2 linked regions of the Polyangium spumosum genome follow. The protein of the gene in region 1 binds, or shares a complex with, the protein of each later gene. Links are inferred from orthologs where the notes say so. Each region holds a gene or a part of one and is shown on either strand. Other genes may lie near its edges.

Region 1 (3,058 bases):
GGGATCGTTCGACTTCGAGTAGTAGTCGACGTCCTCTTCCTCGCGGTCCTGCGTGACGACGAGCTTCTTGTCGCTCGCCTCCTCGTCCGCGATGCGCTTCGGCGCGATCTTCACCTGCGTCGCGCCGTCGACGATCTCGATGTCCTCGTCGCCGAGCGCGCCGACGACGTCGTCGAGCTGATCGGGCGAGACGTCCGCGGGCAGCGCGTCGTTCACCTCGTCATACGTGAGGAAGCCCTTCGTCTTGCCCGCATCGACGAGCTTCTCGAGCGCCTTGCGCGGATCCGACTTCCCCGCCCCATCCGGTGCCTGCGACCTCGTCCCGCGGTCCCCCCGAGCGCCGTGTGCGGCTCCGCCGCCACTCTTCCCCGCGCCCGATCCGCTTGCCCGACCCGCAGACTGCTTGGCCTTGCTCGCCATCCCATTCGCTCCACCGGGCCCACGTCGGGCCACGTGCTTCAAGGAACCAACCGAGAACAAATCCGTGATTCACGCCCGCGCAGCCATGCTCGATGGCGCACGGTTCGACAAACCGCGTCAGCCGAGCCCCAACTTGGCCTTCGCCTTGCGCTCCGCCTCGCGAAGCAGCGCCACTTCGCGCTCCACATCCCCCAGCGGCGCGACTCGTTGGAGCTCGTCCACCGTCGCGGCTTTCTCGCGTGACAAGCTCAAGCTTCTCAACTTCCCTGCGTTCTTTAAGAGCGTTGCCCTCGCCACATCGGCCGTCTCGAAGACGGGCGATGCGAGCCGTCCAGCCGCGAATGCTTGGATCGACGCCGGGATCTGCGCAAGAAATTCGTCGGGAATAAGTTGCGTTTCCGTCCCGAAGTACTGACGCACCGCGCCAGCGGCGAGCGCGAGATCACCATCGAGCACGTCAAGCGCTTCCATCACCTCTGGATCCTCAAGAAGACCGGGGTGGTCGAGCAGCGCGCCCAGGATGTGCCCTTGCATCTCGTGCGCCTGGGACCGTGAGCGTGCTCTGTAATGAGGCTCCGTGCTCTCGGCCAAGCTCTGAGCTTCGGGCTGCGACGAGCTGTCGTAACGTGTTGGCGCTGCGAGGCGCCGCTCGAGCTGCTGCGGATCGGCGAGCGCCACGCCATGGACGATGAGCTTCGCGTGGATGCGGCGCATCGCGTGGCTCTTCAAAATGCCGCGCTTGAGCGGATCTTTGAGCTCGGCGATGAGCGTCGCGACGCGACCGACGAGGGCGTTCGTGCCGTCCGGGGTGGCGTCGTTGAACCGGTCGATGTCGTCGTCGATGAGGTGCTGGTAGAGGTCCTTCGACGCCTTCACGAGGTTCTTCAGCGCGTCGGGCCCCTTCGTCCTCACGAAGTCATCGGGATCGACCTTCACCGGCAGCGTCGCCGCGAGCGCGTCGAGCTCGCCTTCGTTGCAGGGCACGCGACCCGCGAACGTCGCCTTGCGGCCGGCCGCGTCGCCGTCGAACAAGAAGACGACCTTCGGCGCGAAGCGCTTGAGGAGCCGCGCCTGGTTCGTCGTGAACGCGGTGCCGAGCGGCGCGACGACGTTGCAGACGCCCCGCGCGTGCAAGCTGAGGACATCAAAATTGCCTTCGACGAGGATCGCCTGGCCCTCTTGCCGGATCGCGTGCCGCGCCTGGTGCAGCCCGAAGAGGTGCTCGCCCTTCGTGTAGATCGGCGACTCGGGGCTGTTCATGTACTTCGCCGGCGACTCGCCCGACGTCGAGGGTTGGAGGGACAAGCGCCGCAGCTCGTCGGGCGTGGGCTCGGGCAGGCTCCGGCCGCTGAAGGCGATGACGCGGCCCTGCACGTCGGTCACGGCGAACATGAGCCGGTGCCGGAACCGATCGTAAAACCCCGTCCCCGTGCCACGCGCGACGAGCAAGCCGACCTTCTCGGCGACGACCGGCGAGACGCCCTGCCGCTTGAGGAAGTTCACGAGGCCGTCCCAGCCAGGCGGGGCGTATCCCACGCGAAACGCTTGCAGCGCGTCGGCCATGGGGCCCGTCGCCTCGCCCGTGTCGAGGCCGCGCCGCGCGAGCTCGGCGAGGGCGTGGTGCGCGAGCGGATGGGCGCTCGGGCCGCGCATGCTCTGCTCGAAGAACGTCGCCGCGAGGTGGCTGACGGCGTAGAGATCGTCCCGCGCGCGACGCGCTGCGTTCGCCTCGCGCCGCTCGGCCTCCGTCGCGGTCTCGACGATCTCCACGCCGCTCCGCTCGGCGAGGGCGCGCACCGCCTCGGCGAAGTTCATGCCCTCGACCTTCATGATGAAGTCGATGGCCGTGCCGCTCTCCTTGCAGCCGAAGCAGTGGAAGATGCCGCGCTCCGGGTTGACGTGGAAGCTCGGCGATTTTTCCTTGTGGAAGGGGCAAAGCCCGACGAACGACCGTCCGCGTCGCGTGAGACGGACGGTCTCGCCGACGAGCGACACGAGATCCGTGCGCTCCTTGACCCGCGCGATCGTGTCGGCGTGAATCATCGTCTACGGCATCAGGATACGACGAACGCGCCGATCGTCCCGAGCCTATGTCTCGGAGAACGAACCGGCGCGTCCGTACACGTGATGCAAACGTGATGCGTCGCGATGGGACGCTTCTTCAGGCCTCGGGGAAGGCCGAACCGGGCTTCTTGTGATCCGTCAGGCTCTCGTCGGGGGTCTGCCCCTCGACCATCTCCTCGACGGGCGGCGCTTCGGCGTGCTCCGCGATGAAGCGCGTGTCCTCACGCACGAGCGGCAGCGGCGGATCACCGATGAGCTCGAGCTGCGTGGCGAGCCACTGCTCCTCTTCGATGAGCGTACGACGCAACGGATCCGTGAGGTCGCCTTGCCAGTGGTCGAGCTCCGCGTCGACCTCCTTCAGGCGCAGGCGAACCCGGACGACGTCGACGTCGTCCTTGTTGACGTACTTCTCCGTGAGGAGAAGGGCCTTGTCGCCCACGACCTCGACGAACCCGTGGGCGACGGCGAGGCGATGCTCCTTGCCACCCTCGTGGTACGTGACGAGGCCGGTGCGCAGCGCCGCGAGCAGCGGCAGGTGGCCCGGCATCACGCCGAACTCACCCGCCACGCTCGG
Region 2 (5,818 bases), on another replicon or contig:
CCAGCGCGAGCAGGCCTGCGCGGGAGGGGAGGAGCCCGGAGATGTGGACGACCTTCGTGTCGAAGGAGCGCGGCAAGGCGTCACGCAGCGCGAGCGCCTCTTTCAGCACGGCGCGGTACGAAACGGCGCGCAGCGGCGCGTGCGTGAGGAAGACGAGCCCCGTGCGGATCGCGCTCGTCGTGCGCACCCGCGAGACGTCGACCCCGCGCCTCGTCACATGCGCGATGAGCGCGCGCCCCACCGGATCGTCGCCTACCGCCGCCACGAGCCCCGCGCGCAGGCCGAGCTCTGCGAGCGTGAGCGCCACGTTCACCGCGCCGCCGCCTGGCGAGAGGGAGAGCGCGGTCGCGTCGTCGAGCGACATCCCTGTTGGGGTGGAGAGATCCCAGAGCGCCTCACCCACACACACCACGTCGGTGGATGTCGCCGTTTCCTCGCGGTCGTCCTGCCGATCGGGGTACCGCGCGTGGGTGTTTCCTGGTAGATCGCTGGTCAATCCCGACGCCTCGGAGGGCCCTCCCTCCGGGGCGTCTCCCATTTGGGGCCTCACCATGTGGATATCTTCGGGATTGCTTGGGGCCATCTGGTGAAGAAGTGCCATGCAGATCGCTCAGCAGCGTCGTGGACGTTCCCAACCGACTGAACCGGCTCCCGTCGCGGGTCGTGTTCCCCCGCATGACCTCGACGCCGAGGCGGCGGTGCTCTCGGCGGTGCTCCTCGAGCGTGACGCGCTCGATCGAGTGCTCGAAATCCTGAAGCCGGAACATTTCTACAGCGACGCGAACCGCCGCATTTTCGAGGCGGCGACCGCGCTCGCCCTCTCCGGTACGCCCATCGACATCGTGTCCATAGCCTCCTGGCTACGGGATCGCGAGTGGCTGGCCCAGATCGGCGGCGCCAGTTATCTCGCGCAGCTCGCCGACGCGACGCCCGCCGTCGCGCACGTCGGAGCGCACGCCAAGGTCGTCTACGAGAAGTCGCGGTTGCGCCAGCTCATCGCGACCTGCCAGCGCGTCGCGGCCGAGGGGTACGGCGACGTCGGCACCGTGCAGGAGTTCATCGACAACGCCGAGCAGTCGATCTACGCGCTCGCGCGCACCGCGCAGTCGACGACCGTGCAGCCGATCGCGCAGGTCTTGAAGGCGGCCTTCGAGCAGATCACGGCCGCCGCCGAGCGTGGTGATCGCATCACGGGCATCTCTACGGGCTACGAGCGGCTCGATTCGAAGACCGCGGGCCTGCACGACGGTGATCTGATGATCGTCGCGGCGCGCCCCGGCATGGGCAAGACGTCGTTCGTCCTCAACATCGCCGTCAACGTCGCCTCGCCGCGCACGGTCACGGCCGGCCCGAACGAGCCGGATCATGGCTACGAGCGGCAGGAGCCCGGCTACGGCGTCTGCGTCTTCTCGCTCGAGATGCCCCGCGAGCAGCTCGCGAGTCGTATGGTCTGCACCGAGGGCCGCGTCGATCTCGGCAAGCTGCGCCAGGGCTTCTTGCAGCCGGACGACTGGCGCAGGCTCACCGAGAGCGCCTCGTACCTCTCGACGCTCCCGATCTGGGTCGACGACACCTCCGCGCTCACGCTGCTCGAGGTCCGCGCCAAGGTCCGCCGCATCCAGGCCGAGTACAACCGCGCGGCGGCGCCGGGGCAGCCCGAGCGGCGCGTGGGGCTCGTCATCATCGACTACCTCCAGCTCATGAAGGGCCGCGACGGCGTGAACAGCCGCGAGCAGGAGATCAGCGAGATCTCCCGAGGCTTGAAGCAGCTCGCCAAGGAGCTCCGTGTCCCCGTCATCGCGCTCTCGCAGCTCAACCGCTCCGTCGAGACCCGCACGAGCAAGGACAACGGCAAGCGCCCTCAGCTCAGCGATCTGCGCGAGTCCGGCGCCATCGAGCAGGACGCGGACACCATCATGTTCATCTACCGCGACGAGTACTACAACCCGGAGACCACGAACGCGAAGGGCATCGCCGAGATCATCATCGCGAAGCAGCGTAACGGCCCCACGGGCAAGGTGCTCGTGCGCTTCGCCTCGTCGTACACGCGCTTCGACAACCTCGCGCCCGGCGACTACCCCGAGATGGTCGACGACGAATAACCTCCCAAGATCCGGCGCCTTCGCGCGTCTCTGGTCCATCATGCCGCCCGGCACCACGCAGAGGCGCCTCCCGCTCCCCACCCTCCTCGCCCTCGCGGCAGCGCTCGCCGGATGCGTCGAGCCCCTGCAGAACGGCGGCGTCGTCATGTACGGCGGCGAAGGCGCGCGCGTGGCCGCGATGTGCCGCTTCCGTCGCGGCGCCGAGGGCAAGGCGGGCTTCTGCGCGCCGGAGACGGAAGCGCCCGCGGCGGTGGTGATCACGCGCATCGACGGGAACAAGAGACCGTTCACGGGCGCGCTCGTCGAGGCGAAGGAGGGCGACGTCCTCCTCGACAACGGCGCGATCGCGGCCGTGATCGGCGCCGACGGCGCGCTCGTCGACGCGGCCGACGCCCTCGTCCGCGAGGACGCGCTCGGGCGCGTGTCCACGTGCCTCGGCGCGCCGCTCGGCTGCATGACGGGCGTGACGATCCGCGCCGAGCAAGGGCGCGACGGATCGGCTTCGGTCGTCGCGCGTGGCCACGCCGAGGGAGATCCACGCGTGACGATCGCCACGCGTTACATGCTCGTCCCGGGCGCGCGCGTGCTCCTCGTCTCGACGATCGTCTCGTCGAAGGCCGACGCGCCGATCGTGATCCCGAGCCTCGGCGACGCGGTCCGCTGGGGACTGGCCGAGCCGCTGTCCGCCGCCGGCACGGAGCCCGCGCCTCCTGCGAACGCCGTCGCCGAGGCACCGTTCGTCGCCGCGCTCGGCAGCGCCGTCGCGTATGCGATCGCGCCCGCCGACGATCGACCCTCGCTCGGGATCGAAGCCACGGCCGAGGCCACGAGCCTCCGCTTTGGCCGTGACGTCACGCTCCCGCCCGGCGGCTCGGCGCGGTACGAGCGGCTCTTCGTGGTGGCGCCGCGGAGCGACACGCTCGGCGTGTTCACCGAGCTCGCCCTCGTCCGCGAGGAGCGTCTCCCGGGCGCGATCGAGCTGCGTTTTGTGGACGAAGCGGGCAAGCCGCTTCCGCCGCCCGAGGCGCGCGTACATCTCCTTTCCCCGCGGGATACGCTCGTGCCCTTCCTCCGGATCGGGCCTTCCGTTCCGGAACCGAGCGTCGCGGCCGAGGCGCCTCCGGGCGCGTACGAGCTCGATCTACGCGGCAAAGGCCTGCGCTCGCTCGCTCGGGTCCCCATCGAGGTGCGCTCGGGCGAGGTGACGCAGGCGACGATCACCGTGGGCCCCGAGGCCTCGCCCGCGCCCGCTGCGGCTGATCCCGAGGGAGCTACGCCCGCGCCCTGAGCGCGGCGGCGATCACGCCCGACGAAAGGAACTGGCGGCGCGCCCGCCTCCGCCGTGGGTTCGTCCGCGCGGACGTGCTACGGAAAAAGAGCACGTTCCATGGTGGATCGGCTCGGCAGAGAACGGCTCCTCGAACTCGCGCTCGCGGGCACGCCCGACAGGGCCCTCGCGTCGCTCACGGCCGCTTCGCCCGAGGACCAGGCCGATCTCGCCCTGCTGCGCGAAGAGCTCGCGACGCTCGCGCTCGCCGCGCCCGCCGTCGAGCCGCCCAAGCGGCTGCGCGAACGCCTGCTCGCCACGCGCCCGCGTCCGCGCGGCCCCCGGCGGCCGGTGCTCGTGGTGCTCGACATGATCAACGACTACCTCACGCCCGGCCGCCCCCTCGAGGTCCCGCGTGCGCGAGAGGTGGTCCCGGCGGTGAAGGAACGCATCACGTGGGCGCGCGACAGACACGTGCCCGTGATCTACGTGTGCGACGCGCACGAGCCCGACGACGAAGACTTCCGCGACTGGCCGCGCCACGCCGTCCTCGGCACCGAGGGCGCCGACGTGTGGCCCGAGATCGCGCCTTCGCCCGGCGATCACGTCGTGCACAAGCGGACCTACAGCGCCTTCACCGGCAGCTCCTTCGGGCCCCTGCTCGACGAGCTCCACGCCGATCAGCTCATCCTCACGGGCTGCGCCACCGAGATCGGCATGTTCGCCACCGCGAAGGACGCGCTCGAGCGTGGGTACGTCGTGACGATCCCGCCCGACTGCCAGGCGGGCATGAGCGCGGTCGCCGAGCAGGTCACGCTCGTCACCCTCGCCGCCCTCGCGCCGTTCGAGCCGCGTTACCTCCGCGCTTGATGCGCGCCCGCCTTGCTCCATGATCGCGCCCGCCGTGATCCGCACCGAGCTCCTGCCCTTCGACCCGCCGGCCGTCGCGCGCGCGGCCGCGCTCCTCCGCGGCAAGCGCCTCGTCGCGTTCCCGACCGAGACCGTCTACGGCCTCGGCGCGCGCGCCGACGAGAGCGAGGCCGTGCGTCGCATCTTCGAGGCGAAGGGTCGCCCCGCGACGAACCCCCTCATCGTCCACGTCGCCGGTGTCGCCGAGGCGCGCGCGCTCGCCCTCGATTTCCCGCCTGCCGCCGAGCGCCTCGCCGAGCTCTTCTGGCCGGGCCCGCTCACGCTCGTGGTCACGCGCCGCCCGGGCGCCGTCGCCGACGAGGTCGCGGCCGGCGGACCCACGGTCGCCCTTCGCGTGCCAGCGGCTCCCGTCGCGCGCGCGCTCCTCGAAGCGTGCCGCGTGCCCGTCGCCGCGCCGAGCGCCAACCGCACGACCTCGCTCTCTCCCACGACGGCCGAGCACGTCCTGAAATCGCTCGGCGGCCGCATCCCTCTCGTGCTCGACGGCGGCCCTTGCCGGCACGGCATCGAGTCCACGATCGTCGACGTCTCGCGGAGCCCCCTCGTCCTCTTGCGCCCGGGCGCCGTCTCGCTCGACGAGCTCCGCCGGCACGTCGACATCGTCGATCCCGGCGCGATCACCGTGCCTCTCGACGAACGCGCGCCTTCGCCGGGCACCTCCGCGCGGCACTACGCGCCCCGCGCCGCGCTCGTCGTCGTGCCTCCGGACGACGCGCTCGCCGAGATCGCGAGCCGCCGCGCGCGTCGCCTCGTCACGGGCGCGGTCTTGCGCGCGCCTGGCGCTTTGCTCGAGCCTCCCGTCGAGATCTTGCCCGCGGACCCCGAGGGGTACGCGTCCGCGCTTTATGCGGCGCTCCATCGCCTCGACGACGCGGGCTGCGACAGCGTCGTGGTCGAAGCGCCTCCGGCGGGGCCTGCGTGGGCGGCCGTCCACGACCGCCTCCGCCGCGCCTCTGCGGCTTGAGCGCGGGAATTGCTGACGCCCCCTCGCGGGTTGTGGCAAAACGGGGAGCGGCTCTCTGGGATGACGAAGCTCGTAGTTCGTTCGGAAAAGACCTCGCACCGTCCCGCGCACACGAGGCGCGGCTCGACGCGGTCCCTCTTCCCCGCGCTCGGCCTCGCGGCGCTCGCGACCGTCGCCGCGGCCGAGGCCCACGCGGGCCGGCTCCTCGATCTGCCGCCCAAGCTCTACACCTTCAAGCTCGACGACCCGTCCGCGCCGCGCCTCGGCTTGCTTCGTTCGTACCAGAACGCCGAGATCGAGCGCCCTGGCCCGCTGCGCCGCTACATCTGGGGGCCCTTCGGCCAGTGGCGCAACGAGCCCTGGTGGCAGCTCGCGTGGCGCCCCGTGCACACCGCCGGAGACGCCGCGGACGAACCCCACGACGAGGAGGACGACCTCCACGCGTTCGGCGCGGGCCGCGTCCGCCTCCTCGACGTCGAGCCAGGGTCCGGCACGTTGCCCGTCTTTCGCGCGGCCTCCGGGAACGGAGAGCTCCTTCGCATCGAGCCCGACGTC

Evidence for each region. The genes of interacting proteins can lie anywhere in the genome.
Region 2: the proteins of dnaG (region 1) and dnaB are in contact, whole or in part, in a crystal structure (PDB 2R6A), measured with the Geobacillus stearothermophilus proteins. The link is inferred for Polyangium spumosum from one-to-one orthologs. Residues at the interface, in WP_049624496.1 of Geobacillus stearothermophilus: Lys456, Leu457, Leu458, Pro459, Ala460, Asn463, Ala464, Leu467, Leu535, Leu536, Ile537, Ala538, Gln544, Glu545, Asp548, Tyr549, His552; in WP_033016901.1 of Geobacillus stearothermophilus: Ser13, Glu15, Ala16, Gln18, Glu91, Leu92, Asp94, Ala95, Val96, Pro97, Thr98, Ala99, Ala100, Asn101, Tyr104, Tyr105, Ile108.

What each region holds. Positions count from the first base shown.
Region 1 is NZ_WJIE01000001.1:927,929-930,986, reverse strand. Bases 1-2,939 are described here. They hold dnaG (DNA primase), read right to left. Parts: upstream 2,464-2,939; coding sequence 538-2,463; downstream 1-537. Other genes in these bases: atpC (ATP synthase F1 subunit epsilon), read right to left, coding at 2,582-2,939; rpoD (RNA polymerase sigma factor RpoD), read right to left, coding at 1-420. Also shown: more of atpC, read right to left, coding at 2,940-3,058. UniProt on the Escherichia coli protein: RNA polymerase that catalyzes the synthesis of short RNA molecules used as primers for DNA polymerase during DNA replication.
Region 2 is NZ_WJIE01000007.1:273,839-279,656, reverse strand. Bases 1-2,850 are described here. They hold dnaB (replicative DNA helicase), read left to right. Parts: upstream 1-599; coding sequence 600-2,102; downstream 2,103-2,850. Other genes in these bases: GF068_RS25285 (hypothetical protein), read left to right, coding at 2,143-2,850; GF068_RS25295 (PfkB family carbohydrate kinase), read right to left, coding at 1-553. Outside these bases: more of GF068_RS25285, read left to right, coding at 2,851-3,390; GF068_RS25280 (cysteine hydrolase family protein), read left to right, coding at 3,490-4,239; GF068_RS25275 (L-threonylcarbamoyladenylate synthase), read left to right, coding at 4,259-5,263; GF068_RS25270 (YcbK family protein), read left to right, coding at 5,324-5,818. UniProt on the Escherichia coli protein: The main replicative DNA helicase, it participates in initiation and elongation during chromosome replication. Travels ahead of the DNA replisome, separating dsDNA into templates for DNA synthesis.